Regions from separate parts of the Hydrogenophaga luteola genome, predicted to be linked through region 1. Evidence: predicted binding sites of a transcription regulator. Region 1 holds the regulator's gene; each other region holds the start of a gene.
The links. Region 1 encodes FNR, which switches genes on or off when oxygen is low (the NO sensors DNR and NnrR bind a similar motif). Its sites were predicted from a motif close to TTGATNNNNATCAA; they were not measured.
Positions count from the first base shown of each region.

Region 2: the regulator FNR is predicted to act here: its motif matches at 7,875-7,888, upstream of ACFOPI_RS23615 (DUF3149 domain-containing protein).
Region 3: the regulator FNR is predicted to act here: its motif matches at 8,335-8,348, upstream of clpB (ATP-dependent chaperone ClpB).

Region 1 is NZ_JBHRXX010000009.1:160,245-170,653, reverse strand. It holds gene infC (translation initiation factor IF-3) at 1-505, opposite strand, end outside; gene thrS (threonine--tRNA ligase) at 606-2,513, opposite strand; gene ACFOPI_RS19610 (DUF4189 domain-containing protein) at 2,728-3,126, opposite strand; gene aceA (isocitrate lyase) at 3,332-4,663, opposite strand; gene ACFOPI_RS19600 (DMT family transporter) at 5,028-5,900, shown strand; gene ACFOPI_RS19595 (sulfite exporter TauE/SafE family protein) at 5,906-6,580, opposite strand; gene hemN (oxygen-independent coproporphyrinogen III oxidase) at 6,631-8,010, opposite strand; gene fnr (fumarate/nitrate reduction transcriptional regulator Fnr) at 8,189-8,908, shown strand; gene ACFOPI_RS19580 (hypothetical protein) at 8,982-9,275, opposite strand; gene ACFOPI_RS19575 (FixH family protein) at 9,324-9,560, opposite strand; gene ccoG (cytochrome c oxidase accessory protein CcoG) at 9,644-10,409, opposite strand, start outside.
Region 2 is NZ_JBHRXX010000010.1:353,982-364,390, forward strand. It holds gene hisC (histidinol-phosphate transaminase) at 1-578, shown strand, start outside; gene hisB (imidazoleglycerol-phosphate dehydratase HisB) at 575-1,186, shown strand; gene hisH (imidazole glycerol phosphate synthase subunit HisH) at 1,209-1,871, shown strand; gene hisA (1-(5-phosphoribosyl)-5-[(5-phosphoribosylamino)methylideneamino]imidazole-4-carboxamide isomerase) at 1,895-2,635, shown strand; gene hisF (imidazole glycerol phosphate synthase subunit HisF) at 2,643-3,422, shown strand; gene hisI (phosphoribosyl-AMP cyclohydrolase) at 3,422-3,811, shown strand; gene ACFOPI_RS23580 (phosphoribosyl-ATP diphosphatase) at 3,817-4,188, shown strand; gene ACFOPI_RS23585 (DUF4870 family protein) at 4,200-4,589, shown strand; gene ACFOPI_RS23590 (histidine triad nucleotide-binding protein) at 4,606-4,968, shown strand; gene tatA (Sec-independent protein translocase subunit TatA) at 5,041-5,274, shown strand; gene tatB (Sec-independent protein translocase protein TatB) at 5,334-5,834, shown strand; gene tatC (twin-arginine translocase subunit TatC) at 5,834-6,628, shown strand; gene ACFOPI_RS23610 (trypsin-like peptidase domain-containing protein) at 6,629-7,774, opposite strand; gene ACFOPI_RS23615 (DUF3149 domain-containing protein) at 7,951-8,100, shown strand; gene ACFOPI_RS23620 (Nif3-like dinuclear metal center hexameric protein) at 8,198-8,983, shown strand; gene pdxA (4-hydroxythreonine-4-phosphate dehydrogenase PdxA) at 9,042-10,049, shown strand; gene mscL (large conductance mechanosensitive channel protein MscL) at 10,102-10,409, opposite strand, start outside.
Region 3 is NZ_JBHRXX010000002.1:894,701-905,109, forward strand. It holds gene ACFOPI_RS08050 (peroxiredoxin) at 1-125, opposite strand, end outside; gene ACFOPI_RS08055 (Mth938-like domain-containing protein) at 256-636, opposite strand; gene ACFOPI_RS08060 (pyridoxal phosphate-dependent aminotransferase) at 777-2,009, shown strand; gene ACFOPI_RS08065 (homoserine dehydrogenase) at 2,112-3,434, shown strand; gene thrC (threonine synthase) at 3,436-4,866, shown strand; gene mobB (molybdopterin-guanine dinucleotide biosynthesis protein B) at 4,883-5,416, shown strand; gene ACFOPI_RS08080 (molybdopterin molybdotransferase MoeA) at 5,463-6,752, shown strand; gene moaD (molybdopterin converting factor subunit 1) at 6,749-7,000, shown strand; gene moaE (molybdopterin synthase catalytic subunit MoaE) at 7,003-7,476, shown strand; gene ACFOPI_RS08095 (GNAT family N-acetyltransferase) at 7,495-8,247, shown strand; gene clpB (ATP-dependent chaperone ClpB) at 8,439-10,409, shown strand, end outside.

The sequences.
Region 1 (10,409 bases):
CTTCCAGCTTGGGGAACTGCTCGACGACGATGGCATCGCCCAACTCATCCCGGATGCGATTGAGCAAGGCTAGGCCAAGCTCCTGGTGCGTGATCTCGCGTCCGCGGAACCGCAGCGTGATCTTGCATTTGTCTCCATCGTCCAGAAAACGACGGATGTTGCGCATCTTGATGTTGTAGTCGCCGTCGTCGGTCCCGGGACGGAACTTGACTTCCTTGATTTCGATAACAGTCTGCTTGGCCTTCGCCTCAGCAGCCTTTTTCTGCTCCTGATACTTGAACTTGCCATAGTCCATCAGCCGGCACACAGGCGGATTCGCTGTCGCCGCGATCTCGACCAGATCCACGTCCAGCTCACCGGCCATGCGCAACGCTTCCTGGAGACTGACAATGCCCAAAGGCTCGTTGTCTGGCCCGTTGAGGCGGACCTCGGGGGCCATAATTTCCCGGTTCAGGCGGTGTGCACGCTCTTCACGCTGGCGGCGGTCGCGAAAGTTGGTAGCTATGGCTAGTTCCTTGTCGTGGGCTGTTGATCAATAAAAAGACGAACCCCTCGGGGCCACGCACAGTGCACAGCAGCCGAGGGGCCTTCCGGAGCGGATGAAATCACACTTTGGAGGAAACGTCTGTCGCCACTAGTTGGGAGAAGTTCTCCAGCGACATGACACCGAGGTCTTTATTACCTCGTGCCCGCACAGCCACGGTACCAGCAGCTTTCTCCTTGTCGCCCACGACGAGGATGTAAGGCAGCTTTTGCAACGCGTGTTCCCGTATTTTATACGTTATTTTCTCGTTGCGGAGGTCCGCTTCAACCCTAAGCCCTTGTTTTTGCAGCAATTTCGCCACTTCCTGCACGTAGTCCGCCTGGGCATCGGTGATGTTGAGCACTGCCACTTGCACCGGCGCCAACCACACAGGCAAGGCGCCGGCGTGCTGTTCGATCAAGATACCGATGAAGCGCTCGAGGCTACCGACGATGGCGCGATGCAGCATGATGGGCCGGTGGCGCGAACCATCCTCCCCAACGAACTCTGCATCCAGCCGCTCAGGAAGATTGGGATCCACTTGGATGGTGCCGCATTGCCATTCGCGGCCCAGAGCGTCCTTGAGCGTGTACTCGATCTTTGGCCCGTAAAACGCCCCCTCGCCCGGCAAGTATTCGAATGCACACCCCGACGCCTTCAAGCCTTCGGCCAACGCTGCCTCCGCCTTGTCCCAACTTTCTTCAGTGCCAATGCGCTTTTCAGGTCGGGTCGAGAGCTTGTAGAGGATGTTGGTAAAACCAAAGTCCTTGTAGACCTGCTGCAGAAGAGTGGTGAACGCCATGACCTCGGACTGGATCTGGTCCTCGGTACAAAAAATGTGGCCATCGTCCTGCGTGAACGCACGCACTCGCATGATGCCGTGCAAACCGCCAGAAGGCTCATTGCGGTGGCACTGTCCAAACTCGCCATAGCGCAGTGGCAGGTCCCGATAGCTTTTGATGCCCTGCTTGAAGATGATGATGTGGCCCGGACAGTTCATCGGCTTGAGCGCGTAGTCGCGTTTTTCCGACTCGGTCACGAACATGTTCTCTCGGTACTTGTCCCAATGGCCGGTCTTCTCCCAAAGCGCCTTGTCCAGGATCTGCGGCCCCTTGACTTCCTGGTAGCCGTTATCGCGGTAGACAGCGCGCATGTACTGCTCCACCGCCTGCCACACGGTCCATCCTTTGGGGTGCCAGAACACGGTACCAGGCGAGTGCTCGTCCAAGTGGAACAGGTCAAGTTCGCGACCGAGCTTGCGGTGGTCGCGCTTCTCGGCCTCTTCCAGCATGGTCAGATACTGCTGCAACTCGTCCTTGGTAGCCCAGGCCGTGCCGTAGATGCGTTGCAGCATTTCGTTGCGGTGATCACCGCGCCAGTAGGCACCGGCCACCTTCATCAGCTTGAAGTGCTTGAGCTTGCCGGTGCTGGGCACGTGCGGTCCCCGACACAAGTCTTCGAACGCACCTTCGCGGTAGAGCGACACATCCTCGTTACTAGGAATGCTGGCAATGATTTCAGCCTTGTAGTGCTCGCCCAGCGCCTTGAAGTAAGCCACCGCCTCGTCGCGCGGTAGCACGCGGCGTACCACCGACTCATCCTTGTTGGCCAGCTCGATCATCTTCTTTTCGATGGCCGCCAAGTCCTCGGGCGTGAAGGGGCGCTTGTACGAGAAGTCGTAGTAGAACCCGTGCTCAATCACCGGGCCGATGGTGACCTGCGCATCGGGGAACAGCTCCTTGACCGCATAGGCCAACAAGTGGGCCGTGGAGTGACGGATCAGCTCCAGACCATCGGCGTCCTTGGCAGTAACAATGGCCAGAGAAGCATCTTCGGCGATCAGAAAACTGGTGTCCACCAACTTGCCGTTGACCTTACCACCCAGCGCCGCCTTGGCCAGGCCGGCACCAATGGAGGCAGCCACCTCTGCTACGGTAACTGGACTGGAAAATTCTCGCAGAGAGCCGTCGGGAAGCGTGATGTTGGGCATGACATGATCCGAAAAACAAAAAGCGCGGCTATGGCCGCGCTTTTGAAGGAGAAAACTAAAACTGCAAAAATGGCAGGCGCGAACTGCTGGCCTCAAAGGGCCATAACTACAAGCTCCGGTTTAGTTCGCGGTGTCATAACCAAGCAGCAAGAAGACAAGAAAGAACTTAGCAAAACTTGATTTTTACACAGTTCGGGAAGCCCATCTGAACCGATCAGTTGCACTGCGTTTCAAGCCACCCAGGAATCACACAACTTGTTCCGCCCTTGGCGACGCAGTCCGACATGGCCCGCGAGTCGGCGACTTCCTTGGAAGACCCACTGGCAGCACCCCAGACGTTGTTGTTTCCCCGCGCAGCAGATCCACAGGTACCGTTACCAGAGAACTCGAGAATGACCTCGCATCCCATACCGGTCCCAACCAAGCGCGCGCACTGCGCCAACGCATCGCTGTTAGCCTCGGGCTGAGAAGCATAGTTGGTCACGATAGTGCCGACACCGTTGATGGTATTGACTGCAATCGCACCGCGCGCCGTGGCCTCCCCTCCGCCACCACATCCTGCCAAAGTCAAAGACATTGCCAGAACAGATACCCATTTCCATTTGCTCAACACTTGGACTCTCCTGCTTTGTAGTGGTCTGAGCGACCGGCTTTAACCGACAAATTCTCCCACGGCCGGAGAGGAATGTTCCCTGGCTACGCATCGATGTAGGTTATTGACGACAGAACGCATGCCGCAAACAAGAAAAAACCCCGGGATCGCGGTGCCGCGAGCCGGGGGTTGTTGCTTGATTTTAGCGAGCTGGCCGCCAGATCAATCAGTGGAACTGCTCTTCTTCGGTCGAACCAGTCAGAGCCTTCACGCTGGAAGACCCCCCCTGGATCACGGTGGTCACGTCGTCGAAGTAACCGGCACCCACCTCCTGCTGATGCGACACGAAGGTGTAGCCCTTCTCACGAGCCTTGAACTCCGGCTCCTGCACCATCTCGGTGTAGTGCTTCATCCCCTCACCGCGGGCGTAGGCGTGCGCGAACTGGAAGGTGTTGAACCAGTTGATATGGATACCGGCCAGCGTGATGAACTGGTACTTGTAGCCCAGCGCGGACAGGTCGTCCTGGAACTTGGCGATCTGCTTGTCGTCCAGGTTCTTCTTCCAGTTGAACGAGGGCGAGCAGTTGTAGGACAGCAGCTTGCCGGGGCAGGCGGCGTGCACGGCCTGGGCGAACTCACGGGCAAAGCCGATATCGGGCACGCCGGTCTCGCACCACACTAGGTCGGCGTAGGGAGCGTAGGCCACGCCGCGGCTGATGGCTTGCTCCAGGCCGTTCTTGACGCGGTAGAACCCTTCTTGGGTGCGCTCACCGGTCAGGAAGGGCTTGTCGTTGGCGTCGTGATCGCTGGTGATCAGGTTGGCGGCTTCGGCATCGGTGCGGGCCAGCACGATGGTGGGCACGCCCATCACGTCGGCAGCAAAGCGGGCGGCGATCAGCTTTTCGATGGCTTCCTGCGTCGGCACCAGCACCTTGCCACCCATGTGGCCGCACTTCTTCACGGCGGCCAGCTGGTCTTCGAAGTGAACGCCAGCAGCACCGGCAGCGATCATGTTCTTCATCAGTTCGAAGGCGTTCAGCACGCCACCGAAACCGGCTTCCGCATCAGCAACGATGGGCAGGAAGTAGTCGATGAATTCGGCGGAACCCGGCTCGATGCCACGGCTCCACTGGATTTCGTCCGCGCGCTTGAAGGTGTTGTTGATGCGGCGGACCATGGTCGGCACCGAGTCGTAGGCGTACAGCGACTGGTCGGGATACATGGTTTCGCTGGTGTTGCCGTCGGCAGCGACCTGCCAGCCCGACAGGTACACGGCCTCCAGACCAGCCTTGGCCTGCTGCATGGCCTGACCGGCGGTGATGGCACCGAAGGCGTTGACGTAGCCCTTCTTGGCGCCGCCGTTGACCTTTTCCCACAGCTTTTCGGCGCCGCGCTGGGCCAGGGTGTACTCGGGCTGCATGGAGCCGCGCAGCCGCACCACGTCAGCGGCGGAGTAACCGCGCTTGACCAGCTTCCAGCGAGGGTTGGTGGCCCAGTCTTTTTCCAGGGCTTCGATCTGCTGTTGGCGGCTCAGTTGTTCTTTGAGGGACTGGGGCATTTGCGACTCTCCATGAGGTTGATGAATGGGACGGCTTGTTCCTGTTGCAGACCAGAGCCAATGGGAGAACTTTAAGTCTTATAGAAGACTTTTGGAAGCTCTTATGTCTTATATAAGATAGAGAAAAAACTCTTTAAATTCAATGCGATTCTACAAAAATCCTGCAATGTGGGAATCGCTTTCTTGTATTGAGAAATTTTTTTGCAGCGCAACACATGTGATTTCTCATTGCAAAATGGAATGACTCTATTTGGAAGGCGATGATCGCCGCTGGCTGGGGCATGATGCTGGCCCTATGTCACCAGAGCCGAACCTTCCGACCACCCCCGCAAAATTTGGCGCGTATGTCTGCCTAGCGGCCAGCATGTCGCTGGTGGGGAGCTATGTCGCACTCTCAAAACCATTGGTTGCGGCGTTTCCGGTCTTCCTGCTGGCGTGGCTCCGCTTCGGTATCGGGGTGGCGGCCATGTGGAGATGGCTGCGCAAGCCTGCAGAAGAGCCCCAGCTGTCCGCTCGTACCCAAAAGCTGCTGTTCCTTGAGTCCTTCCTAGGCAACTTCCTATTCTCCATCTGCATGCTGTTTGGCGTGTCGATGACCACGGCGGTGTCCGCTGGCGTGGTGATGTCCTCCATTCCGGCGGTGGTGGCAGTCCTCAGCTGGGTGTTTCTCAAAGAACGCATCGGCAAGCGCACCGCCCTGGGCATCGCGTGCGCTGCAGTCGGAATCGGGCTCTTTTCAATGCAGAAGGCAGGCAGTGCCACACACGCACAAGGCCTCGGGTGGTTCGGTCTCGAGCAGCAGTTCTGGGGCAACCTGCTCGTGTTCGCAGCGGTTGTGTGCGAGGCCTCTTATGTGGTGATTGGAAAACGGCTCACCGAAGGTCTGGGGCCCAAGCGGATATCCGCCATCATCAACCTTTGGGGTTTCGTGCTGGTCACGCCTTTTGGGCTGTGGGCGGCCAGAGCCTTTGACTTCACCTCCATCACAGCACCGACGTGGGGTCTGCTGGTCTTCTACGCACTGGCCGCCAGCGTCTGGACGGTATGGCTCTGGATGACTGGGTTGAAGTCTGTTCCTGCTGCCCGCGCCGGGGTGTTCACAGTGATGCTCCCGATCAGCGCAGCCACTATCGGCGTGCTGTTCATGGGTGAAACCCTCAGCCCGCTCCAGATGTTTGCTTTTGGTGTGGCCTTGCTGGGCCTGGTTCTGGCAACCCTGCCAGGACGTTCAAGCTGAGAGGCTCAAGCGCACCAGAGACCGGTGGGATCGGTGATTCCCATCCAGAGCGCCCAACCGGAGGTGGCGGCCAATGCGATCCCTGCCAGCCGGATGCCCCAACCACCTGAGCCGTCGCCCCGCAAACGCAGCAAGAGCCAGGGCCCGATGGTCAACGAAAGCGAAGTCCCGGCGGAGAACAGCGCCATGATCATCGCGCCCTCCATTGCATTGGCTGACAAAGACGCCACCATCAGCGCGGAATACAGTAATCCGCATGGCATCAGTGCCCACGCGACGCCGAGTACCGCGGGCGCCTTGGCCCCCAGGCGTCCGAACACCGGTCGCGTCCTGCGCCAGACGCCTTGGGCCAGCCCGTCGAGCCATGCTGGCTGGCGAGCCTGCCAGATCAGAACCAAACCGAGCAGCATGGCTGCCACGTGAAACATGGTCCAGACCGGCCGGATCACAGAGGTGTTGGTTCCCAGCCAAGCCAGGCCTTGCACAGAACCTGCGGCAATCGCCCCGAAGAGGGAGTAGCCAAGCAGTCGTCCAGCCTGGAAGTTCAGCAGAGCCGCCGTGCTCTGGCGCCCGGTCACGCCACGACTGATGCCTGCGCAAGCGGCTCCACACATGGCGACACAATGGGGACCACCAGCGATCCCCATGAACAGTGCGGTGAGCGCCATGGATGTTTGCATGGCAGAACTCTAGCAGTCGCAACCCTCGCGCTGGCTCGAAACCACGCGAGTCAGATGATCTTGGAGAAACGCGCCCGGTCCTGGTCGACCTGCAGGTTTTTGTCGAAAACCATGGCGATGGCGCGAACCAGATACCAACCTGCTGGCGTCACCTCCACACCAGAGTCGTCGATGCGAACCAGTCCGTGTTCGGCATAGCCGGCCAACACCTCCAGCTCGCGAGCAAAGTAGCTCTTGCAGTCGATCAGGTGTCCCAGGTTGATTGATTCGAACTGAAGCTGCCCCTGGCACATCAGGGACATGATCACGGAGCGGCGCAACAAATCGTCCCTGGTCAGTGCCAACCCGCGCACGATCGGAAGACGACCCTGGTCCAGCGCGTCGTAATACTCCTCAATCGTCTTGGCGTTCTGGCTGTAGGTCGCACCGATGCGGCCGATGGCCGAAACACCCAAAGCGATCAGGTCGCAGTCGGGCTGCGTGCTGTAGCCCTGGAAATTTCGGTGCAACCGCCCCTGTCGCTTGGCCACGGCCAATGCATCCGTCGGCAACGCGAAGTGATCCATGCCGACGTAGACGTACCCCGCATCGCTCATGGCATCCAGCGAAGCCGACAGCATCGACAGCTTGTCTCCCGCGCTGGGCAACTCGGCGGCCACGATCCGGCGCTGCGGTTTGAAACGTGCTGGCAAGTGAGCGTATGCGTAGAGCGCGATGCGGTCGGGGCGCAACTGGTTGACTTGGGCAAGCGTGCGGGCAAACGACTCGGGCGTCTGCAATGGCAAGCCATAGATGAGGTCCACGTTGACCGACTCAAATCCGATCTTGCGTGCCGTCTCGACCAGTGCGAACACCTGCTCGACCGGTTGCACCCGGTGCACCGCTTTCTGAACAGCGGGATCGAAATCCTGTACACCGAAACTCAGTCGGTTGAAACCCAACCTGGCCAGTGTCTGCAAACGCTGGTCCGTCACCGTGCGAGGGTCGACCTCTATGGAGTACTCGCCTCCTGGCACGAGCGTGAAGTTGCGGCGGATCATTGTCAGAAGATCCTCCAGCTCGGCGTCGGACAGGAAGGTCGGCGTTCCTCCTCCCAGATGCAGCTGGGACACGGCGTGCCCCTTCCCGAAGTGCTGCACCTGAAGCTCCACCTCACGCGACAGATACCGCAGGTATTCCGCAGCCCTTTCGTGGTGCTTGGTGATGACCTTGTTGCAGGCGCAGTAGTAGCAGACAGACTCGCAGAAAGGAATATGGACGTACAGCGACAACGGCAATGCGAGCGACCCAGCCCGACGTTGTTCCAGCGCCTGGATGTAGTCGCTCTCCGTGAACGCTTCTACAAAGCGGTCTGCGGTGGGGTACGAGGTGTAACGGGGACCCGGGATGTCGAATCGCTTGAGCAATTCGTCGGAAATGGCGTGACTCACAAACAATTCTCCAGTTCTCAGCGCGAATGTGCACCAAGGCAGAAATAGCACCCTTGATCAAGATCAAGGGCCGTCCAAGCCCCGGGGTTTCCCCCCATCCCCCCAACGAGGGTGAGCGCTTCCGCCTTGCTGGCACTTGTGACCATGCGTTAAGCTTCGGGCGAAATCTGGAAGATTTATGGACATTCACAGCATCAAAGTCGCCTGTTCCAGTTGCAACCTCCGGGAGTTGTGTCTGCCCATGGGCCTCAACCCTGAGGAAATGGACAAGCTGGACACCGTGATCTCCACGCGCAGGAGGATCAAGCGGGGAACAGCCCTGTTCAATACCGGCGACAAGTTCACTTCGCTCTACGCGGTGCGATCGGGCTTCTTCAAAACCTGCGTGACCACCGCCGACGGCAGGGACCAGGTCACCGGTTTCCAGATGACCGGTGAAATCATCGGCATGGATGGCATCGTCAGTGACCGTCATTCCTGTGACGCCATTGCTCTTGAGGACGCCGAAGTCTGTGTGATGCCGTTTGACCAGGTGGAAGAGCTGTCACGGGAGTTCACCACGCTGCAGCACCATGTCCACAAGATCATGAGCCGGGAAATCGTCCGCGATCACAGCGTGATGCTGCTGCTGGGCAGCATGCGTGCCGAGGAACGTCTCGCAGCCTTCCTGCTCAACCTCGTCCAGCGTCTGCATGCACGCGGCTTCTCACAGTCCGAGCTCATCCTGCGTATGACCCGGGAAGAGATCGGGAGTTACCTGGGCATGAAGCTTGAAACCGTGAGCCGGACGTTCTCGAAGTTCGTCGAGGAAGGCATCATCGAAGTCAAACAACGCTATGTGCACATCAAGAACACCGATGCGCTCAAGCAGATCGTGAACCCCCAGACCTGCCGCTGAACCTATTCGACCCCTCCAAAAAACCCCGCTCAGGTCTGAACCCTGAGCGGGGTTTTTATTTGCGAAACGCAGATCAGCTGCACCCGCCGTTGCGGGCACAGTCCTGGGGACGCTCCGTTTCAGGTACCGGACAGCGATTGACCTCGAAGGGAGACATGGCGAGCAAGGTGGTCAGCGCGCTCGATGCCATGGTGACACACCAGAACACGAAGAACGCCAGTGTGTAGATGGCCTGTCGAGACAGCTCCAGGGGGTTACCGAACCAGTGGAGATCACCCGGGTCGACCATGGCGAAAACAATCATCTCGAGCACCGAAGCCACTAGAAATGCTGGCCACGCTATCCACATCCACCGCTGAGCTTTCATGAGTCGTATCCTTCACTCCTGTGTGGCTGCATTCGGTGATGCGGCGTCCTACTTGGAGGGGGCCGCCGGTACGACCGGCGAAGCGGCGTGATTGCGCGCCTGATGGGCCGGCTGCATCTTGGCCAATGCATCGACCTTGGCCTGCCCTTCAAGCCGCTGAGCGGCGGCAAGATCTCTCTCGTAGTCGGACTTGTTGAGCACAGGATCGGGGTTCTTCACTGCGATGACCAAGGTGATCACGCCAGCGACGATCACGGCAACAGGCCCACCGACCACCAGCCACATGTGGGGCACCTTCCACCACGGCGTGGCCGGGTGATGACTTGGATTTGCTGACATGACTTGTTCCATAAGCGTGTGAATTCAGTTTAGCGTGGAACGATGAAGACGGCCTTCTCCACCACCTCAGACACATCGCTGCCGGTGGACCGGATGGTGAACCGTATCGGGTGCGAGCCGGCGGGCGCGGCGTTGGGCGGGATCTGGACGCGCACGGCGGCGGAGCGCACTTCTGTGGAAAGCACGTCCACTTCGGTTTCCGACGCGATCATCACGCCCTCCAGTCCCTCGACACTGATCTGGTAGCGCTGCGGAGACTCGGTCGCATTCATGATTTGCAGGCGGAACACGTTTTCGATGCGCCCCTGCTCCACCATGCGCGCCAGTGCTCCGCGGTCGCGAATCACATCGACCTTCAGCGGCGTGCGCAGGAAGAGACTGACAAACACGGCCAGGGTGATGACCGACAGAATGGTGGTGTAGACGAGTACCCTGGGACGGAAGGCGTGACGGACCATCTGCTCGCGGGTCCAGCCCTTGGCCATGCCATTCTGAGTCGAGTACTTGACCAGTCCGCGCGGATAGCCGACCTTGTCCATCACCTCGTCGCAGACATCGATGCAGGCCCCACAACCGATGCATTCGTACTGCAATCCGTTGCGGATGTCGATGCCCGTCGGACAGACCTGCACGCAGAGCGTGCAGTCGACACAGGCACCCAATCCCAGGGCTTTGGGGTCTGCCTTTTTGGAGCGCGCCCCGCGCGGCTCCCCACGTGCCTTGTCGTAGGTCACGATCATCGTGTCCTTGTCGAACATCGCGCTCTGGAAGCGGGCATACGGACACATGTACTTG
Region 2 (10,409 bases), on a different contig from region 1:
CCGCGGTGATCCGCAGCCTGATCGCCGAGGCGGCCGCCTTCGGTGGCCTGGTGGTGATGGACGAGGCCTACCAGCCGTTCTCCAGCCGCAGCTGGCTGGACGAGATCCGCGCGAACCCGGCGGCGAATGCCAACGTGCTGCTCATGCGCACCCTGTCCAAGTTCGGTCTGGCCGGCGTGCGTCTGGGCTACATGCTCGGCCCGCAGGCGCTGGTGCACGAGATTGACAAGCTGCGCCCGCCCTACAACGTGAGCGTGCTCAACGCCGAGTGCGCGTTGTTCGCGCTGGAGCACGCCGACGTGTTCGCCCGGCAGGCGGCCACCATCCGCGCCGAGCGCGAGCGCCTGGTCGCCGCCCTGGCGGCCATGCCGGGCGTCCAGCCCTTTCCCAGCCAGGCCAATATGGTGCTGGTGCGGGTGCCCGATGCGCAGAAAGCCTTTGACGGCCTGAAGGCGCGCGGCGTGCTGGTCAAGAATGTTTCTAAAATGCACCCACTGCTGGGCCACTGCCTGCGCCTCACGGTCGGCACCCCCGACGAGAACACGCAGCTGATCGCCGCCCTGCAATCCAGTCTATGACCACCCCTTCTTCCGCCCCGGCCCGCGTGGCCGACGTCCAGCGCAACACTTCCGAGACGCAGATCCGCGTGCACGTCAACCTTGACGGCTCGGGCAAGGCGCAGCTCTCTACCGGCATCGGCTTCTTCGACCACATGCTCGACCAGATTGCCCGTCACGGGCTGATCGACCTAGAGATTGACGCCAAAGGCGACCTGCACATCGATGGTCACCACACGGTGGAAGACGTGGGCATCACCCTGGGTCAGGCCTTTGCCAAGGCGGTGGGCGACAAGAAGGGCATCCGCCGCTACGGTCACGCCTATGTGCCGCTGGACGAAGCGCTCTCGCGCGTGGTGATCGACTTCTCCGGCCGCCCGGGCCTGCACATGCGTGTGCCTTTCAAGGCCGGCATGGTCGGGGCCTTCGATACGCAGCTGGCCTTTGAGTTCTTCCAGGGCTTTGTCAACCATGCGGGTGTGACGCTGCACATCGACAACCTGCACGGCGAGAATGCCCATCACCAGGCCGAAACCGTGTTCAAGGCCTTTGCCCGCGCGCTGCGCATGGCGCTGGAGCGCGACGAACGCCTGGGTGACGTGATTCCCTCGACCAAAGGTTCGCTCTGAGTCTTTCCTCTTCAGGGTCCTGATGAAATCCAAGACAGTCGCCGTGGTGGACTACGGCAGCGGCAACCTGCGCTCCGTTTCGCAGGCGGTGATGCATGCCGCCATCGGTTCCGGGGTCGACGTGGTCGTCACCTCCGATGCGCAGGCCGTGTTCGACGCCGAACGTGTGGTTCTGCCCGGGCAGGGCCACATGGCGGACTGCATGAATGAGCTCGCCTCCTCAGGCCTGAAGGACGCCGTCTTGCATGCGGCCGCCCACAAACCCCTGTTCGGGGTCTGCGTCGGCATGCAGATGCTGCTGGAACGCAGTGAGGAGGGTCCGACCGACGGACTGGGTCTGATGCCGGGCGAGGTAGTGCGGTTCCGCCTTGGCGACCGTCTGCAAGAGGACGGCAGCCGTTTCAAGGTGCCCCAGATGGGCTGGAACCAGGTGTTCCACCGCCTGGACGGCCGTGCCGAACACCCGATGTGGTCCGGCATCGCCGATGGCGCTTATTTCTACTTCGTGCACAGCTACTACACACGTCCTGCCGATCCGGCCCATGTGGTGGGCGAGACCGACTTTGGCGGCCGCTTTGCGTCGGCGATCGCGCGCGATAACATTTTTGCGACCCAGTTTCACCCGGAAAAAAGCGCCGACCAGGGCCTGGCGCTGTACCGGAACTTCCTGTCCTGGAAACCCTGAGTGCCCTCACCTCTTCAACCATCATGCTGCTGATTCCCGCCATTGACATGAAAGACGGCCAGTGCGTTCGCCTCAAGCAGGGGGACATGGACCAGACCACGGTGTTCGGCGAAGACCCGGCGGCCATGGCCCGCAGCTGGGTCGACAAGGGTGCGCGGCGCATCCACCTGGTCGATCTCAACGGTGCCTTTGCGGGCAAGCCCAAGAACGAACAGGCCATCCGCGCCGTGCTCAAGGAGGTCGGCTCTGAAGTCGATGTGCAGCTCGGTGGTGGCATCCGCGACCTGGACACCATCGAGCGCTATCTGGACGCCGGTCTGCGCTACGTGATCATCGGCACCGCGGCGGTCAAGAACCCCGGCTTCCTGCAAGACGCCTGCACCGCCTTCGGCGGCCACATCATCGTCGGCCTCGACGCCAAGGACGGCAAGGTGGCCACCGACGGCTGGAGCAAGCTCACCGGCCATGAGGTGGTGGACCTGGGCAAAAAGTTCGAGGACTACGGCGTCGAATCCATCATCTACACCGACATCGGCCGCGACGGCATGCTCAGCGGCATCAACATCGAGGCCACCGTCAAGCTGGCGCAGTCCTTGTCGATCCCTGTCATCGCCTCGGGCGGCCTGTCCAACCTGGAAGACATCCGCAAGCTGTGTGCGGTGGAAGACGAGGGCGTCGAAGGCGTGATCTGCGGTCGTTCGATCTACAGCGGTGATCTGGACTTCGAGGCGGCGCAGGCGCTGGCCGACGAGTTGAACGGATAAGGCCGAGATGCTCGCCAAACGCATCATCCCCTGCTTGGACGTGACCGGTGGCCGTGTGGTCAAGGGCGTCAACTTCGTGGAACTGCGCGACGCCGGTGACCCGGTGGAGATCGCAGCGCGTTACAACGAGCAGGGCGCCGACGAGCTGACCTTCCTCGACATCACCGCCACCAGCGACGGTCGCGACCTGATCCTGCACATCATCGAGGCGGTGGCTTCGCAGGTGTTCATCCCGCTCACGGTCGGTGGTGGCGTGCGCACGGTTGAGGACGTGCGTCGCCTGCTCAACGCCGGCGCCGACAAGACCAGCTTCAATTCGGCGGCCATCGCCAACCCCCAGGTGATCCGCGACGCGTCCGACAAGTACGGCGCCCAGTGCATCGTGGTCGCGATCGACGCCAAGCGTCGCCACAGCGACGACCTGGCCGCGCGGGGTGCCGGCTGGGACGTCTACAGCCACGGCGGCCGCAAGAACACCGGTCTGGACGCCGTGACCTGGGCGCGCCAGATGGCCGACTACGGCGCTGGCGAAATCCTGCTGACCAGCATGGACCGCGACGGCACCAAGAGCGGCTTCGACCTGGAGCTCACGCGCGCCGTTGCCGACGCGGTCAGCGTACCTGTCATCGCGTCCGGCGGCGTGGGCAACCTCGATCACTTGGCCGACGGTGTTCAGCAGGGGGGGGCGGACGCGGTGCTGGCCGCCAGCATCTTCCACTACGGCGAGTACACCGTGGCCCAGGCCAAGCAGCGCATGGCTGAGCGCGGCATTCCGGTGAGGTTGTGATGGACTGGCTCGACGCCATCAAGTGGGACGCGCAGGGCCTGGTGCCCGTGATTGCGCAGGAGGCGGCCACAGGCGACGTGCTGATGTTCGCCTGGATGAACCGGGAAGCGCTGCAGAAAACGGCCGAACTGGGCCGGGCGGTTTATTTCAGCCGTTCGCGCAACAAGCTCTGGTTCAAGGGCGAGGAGTCGGGTCATGTGCAGACGGTGCACGACATTCGCCTGGACTGCGACAACGACGTGGTGCTGCTCAAGGTGACGCAACTCGGGCATGAGCCCGGCATCGCCTGCCACACCGGGCGTCACAGCTGCTTCTTCCAGAGCCATCAGAATGGGCAATGGGTGTCGGTCGATCCTGTCCTCAAAGACCCCGAATCGATCTACAAGTGAGCACTATGTCCGACACAGATTCTTTGGCCCGTCTGGCCGCTGTCATCGAAAGCCGCAAGCCAGCCAATGGCGGCGATCCCGAGAAGAGTTACGTTGCTCGGCTGCTGCACAAGGGTCCGGACGCTTTCCTCAAGAAGATCGGTGAGGAAGCCACCGAGGCGGTGATGGCCGCCAAGGACTGTGACCATGGTGGCGACGTGCAGAAGCTTGTGAACGAGGTGGCCGATCTGTGGTTTCACAGCATGATCGCGCTCGCCCACTATGGCCGGGCGCCGGCTGACGTGGTGGCCGAACTGGCGCGCCGTGAAGGGCTGAGTGGTCTGGAAGAAAAAGCCCTGCGCAAGGCGGTGGCGCGCGAGGCGGAACCCAAATCCTGAAAGGAGCCGACATGAGTGACATCATCGACGTCAAGGCAGTGGACAGCGAAAAAGCCGAATCCCTCAAGACGGTCGGCTGGATCAGCTACCTGCTGCACCTGATCGTTGCGGTGGCGGCGGTTCTACCGGGTGCGCAGGGGGGCGTTGGCATCCTGCTGGTGGCGCTGATCATCGACCTGGTGAAGAAGGGCGATGCCGAAGGCACCTGGCAGGCCAGCCATTTCTCTTGGCGCATCCGCAGCGTGATCTGGGCCGGCATTCTGTACGTCCTCACCTGGCCGCTGTGGCTGCTGTTGCTGCTACCTGGCATGATCGCTTGGGCCATCGTCTCCATCTGGTTCCTCTACCGCATTGTGCGGGGCATGGTGCGCATGAATGCCAGCCAGGCCATGCCTTCCTGAAGTCGCCCAAAACCCCATGAGTCATCAAGACCCCAACTGCATCTTTTGCAAGATCGTTGCTGGCCAGATCCCGTCCCGAAAGGTGTACGAGGACGAGGAGTTGTATGCGTTTCACGACATCCATCCCTGGGCGCCGGTGCATTTCCTGCTGATACCCAAGCGGCATCTGGCCTCCATGGCGCAGCTGACACCCGCTGACGAGGGCTGGATGGGGCGTCTGATGGTGCTGGCGCCCAAGCTGGCACTGGAGCAGGGTTGCAATCCGTATCCTGAAGGTGGCTTTCGCATGGTGTGCAACACCGGTGTTGAAGGCGGTCAGGAGGTTCAGCACCTGCACTGGCATGTGATGGGCGGTCCTCGTCCCTGGGCGCGCGGCTGAACCAAACCCGGGGTCGTAGAATCCCAGCATTGGCGCCCACCGCGCTTTCACACAACGTTTCTGGAGATACTCATGGGCTCATTCTCGATTTGGCATTGGCTAATCGTGCTGCTGATCGTGGTCATGGTGTTTGGCACCAAAAAGCTGAAGAACATCGGCTCCGACCTCGGCGGCGCCGTCAAAGGCTTCAAGGACGGTATGAAAGACGGTGGGCAGTCCGCAGATGCAGCGCAAGCTGCTCAGGTGGGTCAAGACAGCCGCAGCGAAAAGACCACCATTGACGTCGAAGCCAAGCAAAAGAGCTGAGTCACCGCGGCGCACGACCATTGGTGTGCCGTATTTGATGTCTTGCCGCACACCGGTCCATGATTGATCTCGGTATCTCCAAGCTAGCGCTGATCGGAGCGGTGGCGCTCATCGTCATTGGCCCTGAGAAGCTCCCTCGTGTGGCTCGTACAGTCGGGACCTTGCTGGGCAAGGCTCAGCGCTACGTGGCCGACGTGAAGGCGGAAGTCAGCCGGTCCATGGAGCTCGAAGAGCTCAAGAAAATGAAAGAGTCGGTGGAGACGGCGGCGCGCGACGTAGAGTCGTCGGTTGCATCCGGTGCCAGCGATTTCGAAAAATCCTGGTCCGAAGCCACGTCCGGTCTGGATGGATCGGCGTTTTCCTCGGATACCGCGGACGCACTCTCCCAGCTCGGCACCGAAAGCGTTCCTTCCTACAAGCACCCCCGGAAGAACTGGCGCATCAAGCAGAAAGCGATGCCTCAGTGGTACAAGGCCCGCACGGGCGTGCGCACGCGTGCCCAATCCGGTGCGGCCCGCGTGGCCCGATTCCGCCCACGCCCCTCTTCCGCCTCCCGCTGATGTCCGATCCTGACAAATCCACCGACGAGCTCGCCGGTTCAGAGCAGCCATTTGTCCAGCATCTCATGGAGCTGCGCGACCGGTTGCTGTATGGCATTGCCGGCCTCGGGGTCTGCATGGCTTTGCTGGCCATCTGGCCAGGCCCCAGCGGACTGATTGATCTCATTGCGGTACCCATCCGGGCGCACATGCCGCCCGATGCCAAGCTGATCGCTGTGGGGGTGTTTTCGCCATTCTTTGTGCCGCTCAAGGTGCTGGCCATGGGAGCGTTGCTGCTCTCGCTGCCCTGGTGGATGTACCAGATCTGGGCGTTTGTGGCGCCGGGGCTGTACAGCCATGAAAAGCGATTTGCGGTTCCGCTGATCATCCTGGGCAGCCTGCTGGCTTACGTGGGCATTGCCTTCGTCCAGTTCTTCGTGCTGGACAAGATGTTCGGCTTCATCCAGCAGTTCACTCCCCAGAGCGTGGCAGCGACCCCTGACATTGCCTCGTATGTGGAGGCGATCCTGTCGCTCTATCTCGCCTTTGGCCTGGCGTTCCAGGTGCCGATCGTGGTGGTGCTGCTGGTGAAAATGAACATGGTCAGCGTCAAGCAGCTGAAGGAGTTCCGGGGTTACTTCATCGTCGTGGCGTTCGTGATCGCCGCCGTCGTGACCCCGCCGGACGTGATTTCACAGCTCGCGCTGGCGGTGCCCATGTGCCTGCTGTACGAGCTGGGCATCTGGGGCTCGCAGTGGTTTGTGCGCAATACCAGGGCCCCCGACGAATCTGTGAAAGACGGCGCGGCGTCCTGATCAGCGGTTGGGCTGGGGCCTGGGCAGGTTGCGCTTGCCCGGCGTGATCTGGATGCGCTGTTTTCCGTCCTTCCTGACGATCTCCAAACTGGAGGGCACGCCCGGCGCGAGAGCCGCCACGGCAGACAGCAACTGGGATACGTTGCTGACCGGTTTGTCGCCCACCTGGGTCACCACGTCGCCGGGGCGGATACCGGCCTGGGCGGCCGGCCCGTTCTGTAGCACACCGGTGATGATGACGCCCGTGCCCGAGGGGATCGAAAAACTCTCGGCCAGCTCCGGGGTCAGGTCTTGCGGTTCCACGCCAATCCAGCCCCGAGTGACCTTGCCATCTCGCACGATGGCATCCATCACGCTGCGCGCGGTAGAGGTCGGGATGGCAAATCCAATGCCCATGGAGCCGCCCGAACGGGAATAGATCGCGGTATTGATGCCCATCAGGTGTCCGTGGATGTCCACCAGCGCACCGCCCGAATTGCCCGGGTTGATGGCCGCATCGGTCTGTATGAAGTTCTCGAAGGTGTTGATGCCCAGCTGGGTACGCCCCAGGGCGCTGACGATGCCGCTCGTCACGGTTTGACCGACCCCGAAGGGGTTGCCAATCGCCAGCACCTGGTCGCCGATGAACAGCGCTTCCGAGTTGCCCAAGGTGATCACCGGCAGATTGCCCAGACTGATCTTCAAGATGGCCAGATCGGTTTCCGGATCGGTGCCAATGACCTGGGCAGTGCTTCGACGGCCATCGTTGAGCACCACCTCGATCTGGTCCGCTTCTTCAATCACGTGGTTGTTGGTCAGGATGTAGCCTGCTTCGCTCACGATCACGCCTGAACCCAGGCCGGCCTGAGGTTGTCCCTGCCCCTGCTCGCCGAAAAAGAACCGGAACCAGGGGTCGGCCATCTGGGTCTGATCAGGTGCTTTGCTGGTGTTGATGCTCACGACCGCGGGGGATGCCCGCTTGGCCGCCTCTCTGAAGCTGGTGGCCGATGCTTCCTCGGAGATGGGTCCGGGAGACTCAACCACCGGCACCACCGTTGGCAGCACATTGCGGCGGTCCAGCCAGTGGGGCTTGAGCGTGCCCACGACAAAAAGGACGGCCACCGCAACGGTGACGGTTTGGGCGAAAAGTAGCCAGATGCGTTTCATGTTGGAAGGGTGCAAAAGGAACGGGAGCTTTGGAGCATTTCGCTGCATCCCTGTTGAGATTGTCACGTATATGACCACGCGGCTAGCTGGTTCAAGCCGATTGATGCAGGTCAATGCGAACAGCGTGGCTTGGAGATGCAATGGCTGCCTGTTGTCACAGAGGACTGGAGCACACGATGAAAGCCATTGCAGATCTTTTTTCCACCGACTACGGGCTTTTCAGCATCGCAGGCATTGCTTTCATGATCGGCATGGCAATCTGGTTCTACCGGTTTTTCAACCGCAAGATGCTGGAGTCCGAGCGGGCCGAACGCAAACGCGGCTGAGCAGCGCCAGTCAAGGCAGCGTTCCAAGGTGGGCGGTGACAGAATAGAACGCTGGCGCCAGGATGTCCCTGGTGACCTGTTCTGATTCACCGTCTGCATGCCATCCGACACACCTTCTGTTCAAGGCGTCCTGCGCGACGATCTGCTCGCAGCCTGCGACCGCATTCTGCAGCCTGCGCTTTTCAAGGACTACGGACCCAACGGTCTGCAGGTCGAGGGTCGTATGCGGGTGCGCAAGCTGGTCAGCGGGGTGACTGCCAGCCTGGCGTTCATTGATGCGGCCATCGACGCCGGAGCAGACGCGCTGTTCGTGCACCACGGACTGTTCTGGCGCGGTCAGGACGGACGGGTGACGGGTTGGATGAAACAGCGTCTGGCGCGCCTGCTGACGCACGACATCAATTTGCTGGCATATCACCTGCCGCTGGATGCACACGCCGAGCTGGGCAACAACGCGCAGCTGGCGCGCCGCATCGGTGTCCGTGTGCTGGATGTAGGGGACGGCCGTTTTGGCGACCAGTCGCTGGGCTTCCTGGGGGTGCGCCCGCCTGCGCCGGCGGCCGAACTGCTCAAGGATATCGAGAGTTCCTTGGGGCGAGCCGCGCTGCTGGTCGGAGATCCGGGGCGCCGTGTGGAGCGCGTGGCGATCTGCACGGGTGGTGCCCAAGGCTATTTCGAGGCGGCCATCGCCGCCGGCGCCGACGTGTTCATCACGGGTGAGATATCGGAGCCCCAGACGCACTATGCGCGGGAGGCCGGTGTGGCCTATATCGCCTGTGGTCACCACGCGTCGGAGCGCTACGGCGCGCCAGCGGTGGCTGGTCACGTGGCGGAGCTGCTCGGCATTGAGCATCAGTTCATCGACATTCCCAACCCGGCGTGACACTGTGACCACTCCTGTTTTCGAGAGTCCCGGGCGTCACCGCCCGCTTGTGGTCACCATGGGAGACCCCGCCGGGATAGGGCCCGAAATCGTGGTCCGTGCCCTGCTGGAACGCCCCGATCTTCAGGGACAGGTGGTGGTGGCCGGTGATGCGGCCACGCTGCGGCGCGCAGCGGATGTCGTCCGGCTGCAGTGTGGGGGTGCGCGGTTGGATGTGATGGTGCTCGGGGGGCTGAGGGAGTGGGCTCATGCTTCTCGCCCTGGGCTTGCTTTGATTCAGGCATGTGTGCCGGGCTCCTTGGCGCCTTGGGGTCGAATCAGCGCCGAAGCCGGCCGAGCCGCCGCTGACAGCATCGCTGCCGCTGCACGGTGGGTGCTGGCGGGCCAGGCGAGGGCATTGGTCACCGCACCTGTGCACAAAGAGGCTCTGGCCGCTGCTGGGCTGCCGCACCCGGGGCACACCGAGTTCCTGCAATCCTTGGCCGCTGAGCATGCGGGTGTGCCTGTGAGTGAGATGCCGGTGCGCATGATGCTCAGTGCGCCTGGGCTGGCCACCGTGCTGGTGAGCATCCACGTGTCGTTGCGGCAGGCGCTTGAGGCCGTCACCACCCAACGCGTGATGGACACCATTCGCATCACCGCGGCGCACTACCGTCGCTGCGGCATGCCTGAAGTTCGCATCGCCGTCGCAGGACTGAATCCCCATGCGGGCGAGGGGGGGCTGTTTGGCCGTGAGGAAATCGAGATCCTGCAGCCGGCAGTGGATCGTTCACGTGCCGATGGGTTGCACGTCAGCGGCCCACATGCACCGGACACCGTGTTCATGCGGGCTCGCCAGGGGGAGTTCGATGTGGTGGTGGCGATGTACCACGACCAGGGGCTGATTCCGGTCAAGCTGCTCGGCCTGGAGCATGGTGTCAACACCACGCTGGGTTTGCCCATGGTTCGCACCAGCCCAGACCATGGCACCGCCTTCGATCTGGCTGGTACCGGAAGGGCGAGTGCCACAAGCCTGCTGGCGGCGGTGGATGCTGCTATCTGGATGAGCCGCTTGAGCCAGTCTTAGCGGCTGTGGATGCCTTGGGTTGGGGCTGTCGGCCGACCCTGCGGTGGATGGCTCACTTGCGCAGGCTGTCCCTGATTTCCCTCAGCAGAACCACTTCCTCCGGTGTCGGCGCCGGTGGCGCTGGAGGTGCCTCTTTGCGCAGGCGGTTCATCTGCTTGACCATCATGAAAATGATGAACGCCAGGATCACAAAGTTCAGCGCGATGGTGATGAAGTTGCCATAGGCCAGTACCGCCCCAGCCTTTTTTGCCTCTGCCAGTGGAAGGCCTGCGGCCTGGCCCGCGAGGGCGATGTAGTAGTTGGAGAAGTCGAGGCCTCCGAATACCTTGCTGATGACGGGCATGATCAGGTCGCCCACGA
Region 3 (10,409 bases), on a different contig from region 1:
GTGTTGTCCTTGGGGTAAAAATACAGAACCACCGTCTGGCCCACATGCGACTGGTTGCTGACCTTGATGCCGCCGGTGGCCATGGCTTCAAATTCGGGAATGGGTTTGTTGACAACGACTGCCATGCTGCGTGGACCCCTGACGTAGGTTGGTGGAGATGCGTTGGTCTTCCCGTCGCCCTCCCTGGGCGACAGCCACTCTCTGGCAGCTGCGGGAAAACAATCGGCTATTTTACCCCGAACCAGGGGTCGGGCGTCAGGCTTCGATCAGCAGGGCCGCTACCACGCGCCGGCCTTCGCCTGCAAGGATGTTGAAGGTTCGGCAGGCGGCCGGGGTGTCCATGGTCTCCACGCCAATACGTTGTTCGATGAGCGGTCGCAGCAAGGCGGGGGCCACAAAACGAAGCCGGGAGCCGGACCCGAGCAGCACCAGTTCAGGAGGATAGGCGTTGCTCCCGATGAGTTCCGAAAAATGCTCGGCGGTGAGTTCTTCAAGACGTGTCACGCCCCAGGGACGAACGGATCCCGAAGCCAGCAGCACCACGCTGGAGCTGTACCTCTCGCCATTGACGGAAATCCATCCGTCGCCATGGGCGGTGACGGACAGCTGGTCAGGCTTGTCTGCATGAAGTTTCATTGGGTCCGTGGCGTCTGTCCGGGGGCGGAGGTGTACAGACGAACTGTGGTCAAATCATGGGTTTTCCCCGAACGGGTTGCGATCTTAGCGCGCGCCTGCCCGCAACCACCAACACCTTGCCTCACCTGTCCGGAGGGACTTTGAAACCGATCCAGAAATCCGCCAAGCTGGCCAATGTGCTCTATGACGTTCGGGGCCCGATCGTCGACGCAGCCAAGCAGATGGAGGATGAGGGCCAGAAGATCATCAAGCTGAACATCGGTAACCTGGCACCATTCGGATTTGACGCCCCAGAGGAAATCCAGCAGGACATGATCCGCAACTTGCCGAACTCGGCGGGTTACTCGGACAGCAAAGGCATCTTTGCCGCACGCAAGGCGGTGATGCACTACACCCAGCAGCAGGGTGTGCAGGGTGTGACGCTGGAAGACATTTATCTCGGCAATGGTGCCAGCGAACTGATTGTGATGGCGGCCAATGCGCTGCTGGACAATGGTGACGAGCTGCTGGTGCCGTCGCCCGACTACCCACTGTGGACCGCTGCGACCAGCCTGTCGGGCGGGACACCGGTGCACTACCGCTGCGACGAAAGCAACGGCTGGCAGCCGGACCTGGCGGACATGCGTGCCAAGATCACGCCGCGCACCAAGGGCATCGTGGTCATCAACCCGAACAATCCGACCGGGGTGCTCTACAGCGACGAACTGCTCAAGGGCATGGTCGATCTGGCGCGCGAGTTCGGCCTGGTGTTGCTGGCCGACGAGGTGTACGACAAGGTGCTGTACGAAGGTGTGAAACACACCGCGATGGCGAGCCTGTCCACCGATGTGCTGACACTGACGTTCAACTCGCTGTCCAAGGCCTACCGGTCGTGCGGGTATCGCGCCGGCTGGATGGTGTTGTCGGGTCCGAAGGAGATCGCCAAGGACTTCATCGAAGGCCTCAACATGCTGGCCAACCTCAAGCTCGGCTCCAACGTGCCGGGTCAGTGGGCGATCCAAACTGCACTCGGTGGCTACCAGAGCATCAACGACCTGGTCAAGGAGGGGGGGCGCTTGCGCCGCCAGCGCGACTTGGCTTACGAATTGATCACCGCGATCCCGGGTGTGACCTGCGTGAAGCCGCAGGCGGCGCTGTACATGTTTCCGCGGCTAGATCCCAAGGTTTACCCGATCGAGGACGACCGGCAGTTTTTCATGGAGGTGCTGCGGGCGACCCGCGTGATGCTGGTGCAGGGCTCGGGGTTCAATTACCCGGATAACCAGCATTTCCGCATCGTGTTCCTGCCGCATGAAGACGATTTGCGCGAGGCCATCAACCGCCTGGCCAAGTTCTTGGAGCAGTGGCGCCATCGCCACGGCACAGGCAACTGATCATCAATGCTGTCGGGCAATGTCATCAATGCCCGCACCGCCGGCTGTCAATATCGGACAGGGCGAACAGCGCTCGAGTTTTTTGTTGGAAATGAGTCAAGCATGAAACCCATCCAAGTAGGCCTGCTGGGCATTGGCACCGTGGGCAGCGGCACGTTCAACGTGCTCAAGCGCAATCAGGAAGAGATTCAGCGCCGTGCCGGCCGCGGCATTGAAATCACCATGGTGGCCGATCTGGACGTGGCACGTGCGCAGTCCGTTGTGGGTCCGGATGTCAAGGTGGTGAACGATGCCCGTCAGGTGATCGCCAACCCCGAGATCGACATCGTGATCGAGCTGATCGGCGGCTACGGCATTGCCAAGGCCTTGGTGCTCGAAGCGATTGCCGCCGGCAAGCACGTAGTCACTGCGAACAAGGCGCTGCTGGCTGTGCACGGCACCGAGATTTTTGCGGCTGCGTCGGCCAAAGGCGTGATGGTGGCCTTCGAGGCCGCGGTGGCGGGTGGCATCCCCATCATCAAGGCCCTGCGCGAAGGCCTGACCGCCAACCGCATCCAATGGATTGCCGGCATCATCAATGGCACGACGAACTTCATCCTGTCCGAGATGCGCGACAAGGGCCTGGACTTCGACGTGGTGCTCAAGGAAGCGCAACGCCTGGGCTACGCCGAGGCCGACCCGACCTTCGATATCGAGGGTGTGGACGCGGCGCACAAGGCCACGCTGATGAGCGCCATCGCGTTCGGCATCCCGGTGCAGTTCGACAAAGCCTACGTGGAAGGCATCACCAAGCTGGGGGCAGTCGACATCCGTTACGCCGAGCAGCTGGGCTACCGCATCAAGCTGCTGGGCATCACCAAGCGCACCGACAAGGGCGTGGAACTGCGCGTGCACCCCAGTCTGGTGCCGGCCAAACGCTTGATTGCCAACGTGGAGGGCGCGATGAACGCGGTGGTGGTGCATGGCGACGCCGTGGGCACCACGCTGTACTACGGCAAGGGCGCCGGCAGCGAACCGACCGCCTCGGCCGTGATCGCCGATCTGGTGGACATCACCCGCTTGCACACCGCCGATCCGCTCAACCGCGTGCCGCACCTGGCCTTCCAGCCCGATGCCATGAGTGATGCCGTCGTGCTGCCGATGAGCGAGGTCGTGACCAGCTACTACCTGCGTCTGCGCGTGGCCGACCAGGCGGGCGTGCTGGCCCAGGTGACCGGTCTGCTGGCCGGTGCCGGCGTGAGCATTGATGCGGTGCTGCAGCGCGAGGCCGACGAAGTGGGCGGCGAGGGCGCGACCTCTACCGACCTGATCATCCTGACGCACGACACGCGCGAAGGCACCATGAACGATGTGATCGCGCAGATGCAAGACCTGCCGTCCGTTCTGGCGCCCATCACCCGCATCCGCAAGGAAGAGCTGAACTGAGATGCTGTACCTGTCGACCCGCGGCCACTCGGACCGCAAGCGCTTCTGCGAAATCCTGCTTGAGGGCCTGGCCCCTGATGGAGGCCTGTACCTGCCCGAGGCCTACCCGCGGGTCGACGCAGCCACTCTGACGCGCTGGCGCTCAGTGCTGGCCGAGCAGGGCTATGCCGCGCTGGCTTTTGAGGTGCTATCGCTCTACATCGACGACATCCCGGCTGCCGATTTGAAGGCGCTGTGCGCGAAGACCTACACGGCCGATGTCTTCGGCACGAAGGAGATCGTGCCGCTGACCGCGCTGGAAGCTGGTCTGCAGCTCGAAGCCCTGTCCAACGGCCCGACGCTGGCCTTCAAGGACATGGCCATGCAGCTGCTGGGTCACCTGTTCGAGTACGAACTGGCACGCCGTGGCGAGCAGCTCAACATCCTGGGCGCGACCTCGGGCGACACCGGCAGCGCGGCCGAGTACGCGATGCGTGGCAAGCAGGGCGTGCGAGTCTTCATGCTCAGCCCGCACGGCCGCATGAGCCCGTTCCAGCAAGCGCAGATGTTCAGCCTGATGGACGCCAACATCCACAACATCGCCATCGAAGGCGTGTTTGATGACTGCCAGGACATCGTCAAGGCGGTGTCCAACGACCTGGATTTCAAGCGCAAGTACAAGATCGGCACCGTCAACTCGATCAACTGGGCGCGTCTGCTGGCCCAGGTGGTGTACTACTTCGCTGGCTACTTCTATGCGACGAAGTCCAACGATGAAAAGGTGAGCTTTGCTGTGCCTTCGGGCAACTTCGGCAACGTCTGCGCCGGTCACGTGGCGCGCCAGATGGGACTGCCGATTGGTCGTCTGATCGTTGCGACCAACGAGAACGACGTGCTCGACGAGTTCTTCCGCACCGGCACCTACCGCGTGCGCGGCAGCGCCGACACCTACGAAACCTCCAGCCCGTCGATGGACATCTCCAAGGCGAGCAACTTCGAGCGTTTCGTGTTCGATCTGCTCGGTCACGATGCGGCGCGTACCAAGCGCCTGTTCGACGATGAGCTCCGCCTGCACGGCCGCTTCGACCTGGGCGCCGATCCCCTGTTTGAACAGGCCGCCAGCCGTTACGGCTTCGTCAGCGGCAAGAGCACGCACGCCCACCGCCTGGCCACCATCAAGGCCACTTTCGAGCAACACGGCGTGATGATCGACACGCACACCGCCGATGGCGTGAAGGTGGCGCGTGAGCTGCGCCAGCCCGGCGAGCGCGTACTGGTGCTGGAGACGGCGCTGCCTATCAAGTTCGCCGAGACCATCCGCGAAGCGCTGGGGCGCGATCCCCAGAGACCGGCGAAATTCGACGGCATCGAGGCCCTGCCCAAGCGCGTGCAGGTGATGGGTGCGGACGCGGTTGCGGTCAAGCGCTACATCACCGATCACTGTCCGGTCTGACGGACTGAGCTGGCCCATGAAGGTCGTCGGCTTTGCAGGATCGTCGGGCGCGGGAAAGACCACCCTGATCGAGCGACTGATCCCGGCCCTCAAGGCCCGGGGTCTGCGTGTGTCGGTCATGAAGCACGCGCACTGCGGGCTGGAAACCGACCAGCCGGGCAAGGACACTTGGCGCCACCGCGAGGCCGGTGCCTACGAGGTGCTGGCCGCGTCGCCCGACCGGCTGGTGCTGCAGCGCAGCTTCGAACGACCCCTGGAGCGCACGGTGCACGAGCTGATCCCGGCGCTGCATCCCGGGGTGGATTGGGTGCTGGTCGAAGGCTGGCGCGACAGCAACCTGCTCAAGATCGAGGTCTGGCGTGCAGCCACCACCCAACCGGTCCGGTACCCGGACGACCCCTTTGTGGCGGCCATCGCGCTGCCACTGGCCGATGCCTTGCCCGAGGACACCCTGCGCCCGCGGCTGGATCTGGACGATCCCGATGCGGTGGCGGTCTGGCTGATCGACAATGAGGACCGTTTCGACTACGACCCCGAAGCCTACGTTTGATCGCCACTGCGTTGGCCAAGCCGGCCGGGGCGCTGCCTCCAAGACCATGAACGCTCCCCAACCTGTCCGCAAACCCCTGATGGCGCTGGACGCCGCGCTGGCCGACCTGCTTTCACGGGCGACACCTCTCGCGGCCACCGAGACCCTGGCCACAGTGCTGGCCGACCGGCGTGTGCTGGCCGAGGACCTGGTGTCGGCTCTGCACGTGCCGCCGCAGGACAACTCGTCCATGGACGGTTATGCGGTGCGATTGGCCGACATCACCGAGAAGGGCGTGGTGCTGCCGGTCAGCCAGCGCATTCCCGCCGGTCATGCGGCGCAGCCTCTGCAGTCTGGAACCTGTGCCCGCATCTTCACGGGCGCTCCGGTGCCTCCTGGCGCGGACGCCATCGTGATGCAGGAAGACACGCGCGAGGTCGGCGGCGATTTCCATGCCGTGCACATCGACGCCATCCCCGAGCCCGGCCAGTGGATCCGCCGCGCCGGAGAAGACGTGACACGAGGCGCCGTGGTGCTGCCGCGCGGCACGCGCCTGTCGGCCGCAAGCCTGGGCCTGGCGGCCGGCATCGGCGCGGCGCAGCTGCGGGTGACCGCCAAGCCGCGGGTGGCGCTGTTTTCGACCGGTGATGAACTGGTCATGCCCGGCGAGGTGCCGCCCGAAGAGATGAAACCGGGCGCCATCTACAACAGCAACCGCTTCTTCCTGCGCGTGCTGCTGGAGCGTCTGGGCTGCGAGGTCAGCGATCTGGGCATCGTGCCCGACCGGCGCGAGGCGACGCTGGCCGCCCTTAAGACCGCTGCCGACCACCATGACCTGATCCTCACCAGCGGCGGCGTGTCGGTGGGCGAAGAAGACCACATCAAGCCTGCTGTGCAACAACTGGGCAGCCTGGACCTGTGGCAGATCGCGATGAAGCCGGGCAAGCCGTTTGCGTATGGCACGGTGCGCCGCGACGCAGGGGCCGGCGCAGGCGCCCAAGGCCACTGCCACTTCATCGGCCTGCCCGGCAACCCGGTGTCGAGCTATGTCACCTTCCTGCTGCTGGTGCGGCCCTTTCTGCTCAAGCTGCAAGGTGCGGCTGAACCGGTCTACCAGCCGGCGTTCATGACCATGCGGCTGCGCGCCGATTTCGACTTGCCGCGCGCCGACAAGCGCCGCGAATTCCTGCGGGTGCGCCGCAATGCCGACGGTGGCCTGGACCTGTTCCCCAACCAGAGCTCGGGCGTGCTGACCTCGACCGTGTGGGGCGATGGTCTGGTCGACAACCCGGCCGGCAACACCATCGCCCGTGGTGACCTCGTGAACTACATCTCTCTTTCGGACCTGCTCGCATGAAGATCCATCTGCGTTATTTCGCCTCCATCCGCGAGGCCATTGGCTCCGGCAGCGAATCCGTCGAAACCGCAGCGGCCACGCTGGCCGGGCTGCGCGATGAACTGATCGCACGTGGTGGTGCCTACGCCGAGGCGCTGGCGCGCGGGCGTGCGGTGCGCGTGTCGGTCAACCAGACCATGGCCGACGAATCGGCCGCCTTGACGGACGGCGCCGAGGTGGCCTTCTTCCCACCCGTCACCGGAGGCTGAGCATGAACGCCCGTGTCAGCATCCAGACCGAAGACTTTGACCTGTCTGCCGAGGTGGCCCGGTTGCGAGCTGGTCACAAGGGCGTCGGTGCGGTCTGCACATTCGTGGGCACCGTGCGGGACCGCAACGATGGCCAGAGCGTCAGCACCCTGGAGCTGGAGCACTACCCGGGCATGACCGAGAAGTCCATCGAGCAGATGATCGACGAGGCCTTCAAGCGCTTCGACATCCTGGGCGCCCGGGTCATCCACCGCGTCGGCCTGCTGCAACCGCTGGACCAGATCGTGCTGGTGGCCGTGACCTCGGCCCACCGCGGCGAAAGCTTCCAGGCCTGCGAGTTCCTGATGGACTATCTCAAGACCCAGGCGCCGTTCTGGAAGAAGGAACAGACGCCCGAGGGCGCGCGCTGGGTCGATGCGCGGGTCAGCGACGACGCCGCGCTGGCCAAGTGGGGCATTGCCTCGAACAACGCCTGAAGGGCTGTGAAGGCGTCCATGCCGCTGACCGTCGCCGACATCGAATCCATCGAACGGGCCACGCTCACGGCGGTGGCGCCTGAACGGGTGGAGGCGCTGGACGGCTGGCTGCTGCCCATGGACCACGGCACGGTTGGTCGCGCCCACAGTGCGGTGCCTCTGCACCACGAAGCTCACCCCCCGGCGTTGATCGACACCATTGTTCAGCGCTACCGGGATGCCGGCCTGAGACCGGTGTTGCGCCTGCCCGACGTGCCGGAGTTCGAGCCCTGGTGGCCCGAGCTCCGGGCCCAGGGCTTCCGGCGCGAGCAGCCTACCCTGACCCAGACCGGTGCGCTGGATGGCCTGCTGGCGCTGGCGCCGAACACCGACGGGGTGTCGCTGGACCCGCGCCCTGATGCGGCCTGGATGGCCATGTTTCTGGGTGAGGGACTCGACCCGGTGGACGGGGCAAGCCGCTCGAAGGCGCTGTCCCGCGCCGAGGGCATGCTCTTCGTCAGCCTTAGAGAGGGTGGTGGCGAGACCCTGGCTTGTGGCGCCGCCTGTTTCGCCCAGGGCTGGCTGAGCATGCACGGCTTGCGCACGGCCGCCAGCCGGCGGGGCAGGGGGCTGGCGGGGCGGATGATCCGTGCCATGGCCCTGGAGGCGCAGCGACGGGGCATCACCCGGGCCTTTCTGCAGGTGGACGCGTCCAACGAGCCCGCCTTGGCGCTGTACCGCAGAGCTGGCATGACCACCGCCTGGTCCTACGCCTACTGGCGGGCGGGATAGCCCCCACGCTCCGCCGCTTCGCGGGTTGCTGCCCCCAAGGGGGCTGATCCGGCTTGGGGCGGCCCGGCGCCGGATCTGGCCTGACCGTTGACCTGGGTCAACGCCGCTGGACCCCGACCGGCGCAAGGTCTTGAAATGGTGGCGGTCAGCGCCACATGCCCGTCAGTTCAAGCATTTCGGAGCATCACAACATGCGTCTCGACAAACTCACCACCAAGTTCCAGGAAGCCCTGGGCGAGGCCCAGAGCCTGGCCCTGGGCAAGGACCACGCTTACATCGAACCGGCCCACCTGCTGCTGGCCATGTTGCGCCAGGCCGATGGACCGAAGTCGTTGCTGCAGCGCGCGGGCGTCAATGTGCCGGGTCTGACCAAGGCCACCGAAGACGCGGTCAACCGCCTGCCCGAGGTGCAGGGCCAGGAGCAGGTGCAACCCGGCCCGGACCTGATCAAGCTGCTGCAGGCGACCGAAAAGGAAGCCATCAAGCGCGGCGACGCTTTCATCGCCAGTGAGCTGTTCCTGCTCGCCGTGGCCGACCAGAAGGGCGAGATCGGGCGCATCGCCAACGAGAACGGCCTCTCGCGCAAGAGCCTGGAAGCGGCCATTGAAGCCGTGCGCGGTGGCCAGAAGATGGATTCGCCCGAAGGCGAGAGCCAGCGCGAGGCGCTCAAGAAGTACACCCTGGACCTGACCGAGCGCGCCCGCCAGGGCAAGCTGGACCCGGTGATCGGCCGCGACGACGAGATCCGCCGCGCCATCCAGGTGCTGCAGCGCCGCAGCAAGAACAACCCGGTGCTGATCGGCGAGCCTGGCGTGGGCAAGACGGCGATTGTCGAGGGCCTTGCGCAACGCATCGTCAACGGCGAGGTGCCCGAAACCCTGCGCGACAAGCGCGTGCTGGTGCTGGACATGGCGGGCCTGCTGGCCGGCGCCAAGTACCGCGGCGAGTTCGAAGAGCGCTTGAAGTCGGTGCTGAAAGAGGTGGCGCAGGACGAGGGCCGGATCATCCTGTTCATCGACGAGATCCACACCATGGTGGGCGCCGGCAAGGCCGAGGGCGCCATCGACGCTGGCAACATGCTCAAGCCCGCGCTGGCACGTGGCGAACTGCACTGCATCGGCGCGACCACGCTGGACGAGTACCGCAAGTACATCGAGAAGGACGCTGCGCTGGAGCGCCGCTTCCAGAAGGTGCTGGTCGATGAGCCGACCGTGGAGCAGACGATTGCCATCCTGCGCGGGCTGCAGGAAAAGTACGAGGTCCACCACGGTGTGGACATCACCGACCCGGCCATCGTGGCCGCGGCCGAGCTGAGCCACCGCTACATCACTGACCGCTTCTTGCCCGACAAGGCCATCGACCTGATCGACGAGGCCGCGGCCAAGATCAAGATCGAGATCGACTCCAAGCCGGAGGTCATGGACAAGCTGGACCGTCGGCTGATCCAGCTCAAGATCGAGCGCGAGGCGATGAAGAAGGAAACCGACGAGGCCTCGCAGAAGCGCTTGGCGCTGATCGACGAGGAAATCGTCGAGCTGCAGAAGGAAGCCGCCGATCTGGAAGAGATCTGGAAGGCCGAGAAGGCCCAGGCGCAGGGAAGCGCGCACGTGCGCGAAGAGATCGAGCGGGTCAAGCTGCAGATCGAGGAACTCAAACGCAAGGGCGATTTCAACAAGGTGGCCGAGCTGCAGTACGGCCGGCTGCCCGAGCTGGAGAAGCAGCTCCATGAAGCCCAGGCGAAGGAGGCCGGCAAGGCCGACGCCGGGCCGGCGCGCCAGCTGCTGCGCACCCAGGTCGGCGCCGAAGAGATCGCCGAAGTGGTCAGCCGCGCGACCGGCATTCCGGTGTCCAAGATGATGCAGGGTGAGCGCGACAAGCTGCTGCAGATGGAAACCAAGCTGCACGAACGCGTGGTCGGCCAGGACGAGGCCATCAGCGCGGTGGCCAATGCCATTCGCCGCTCGCGCTCGGGCCTGTCCGATCCGAACCGGCCAACCGGGTCTTTCCTGTTCCTGGGCCCGACCGGCGTGGGCAAGACCGAGCTGTGCAAGGCGCTGGCAGGCTTCCTGTTCGACAGCGAGGAGCACCTGGTGCGCATCGACATGAGCGAGTTCATGGAGAAGCACTCGGTGGCCCGCCTGATCGGCGCGCCGCCCGGCTAC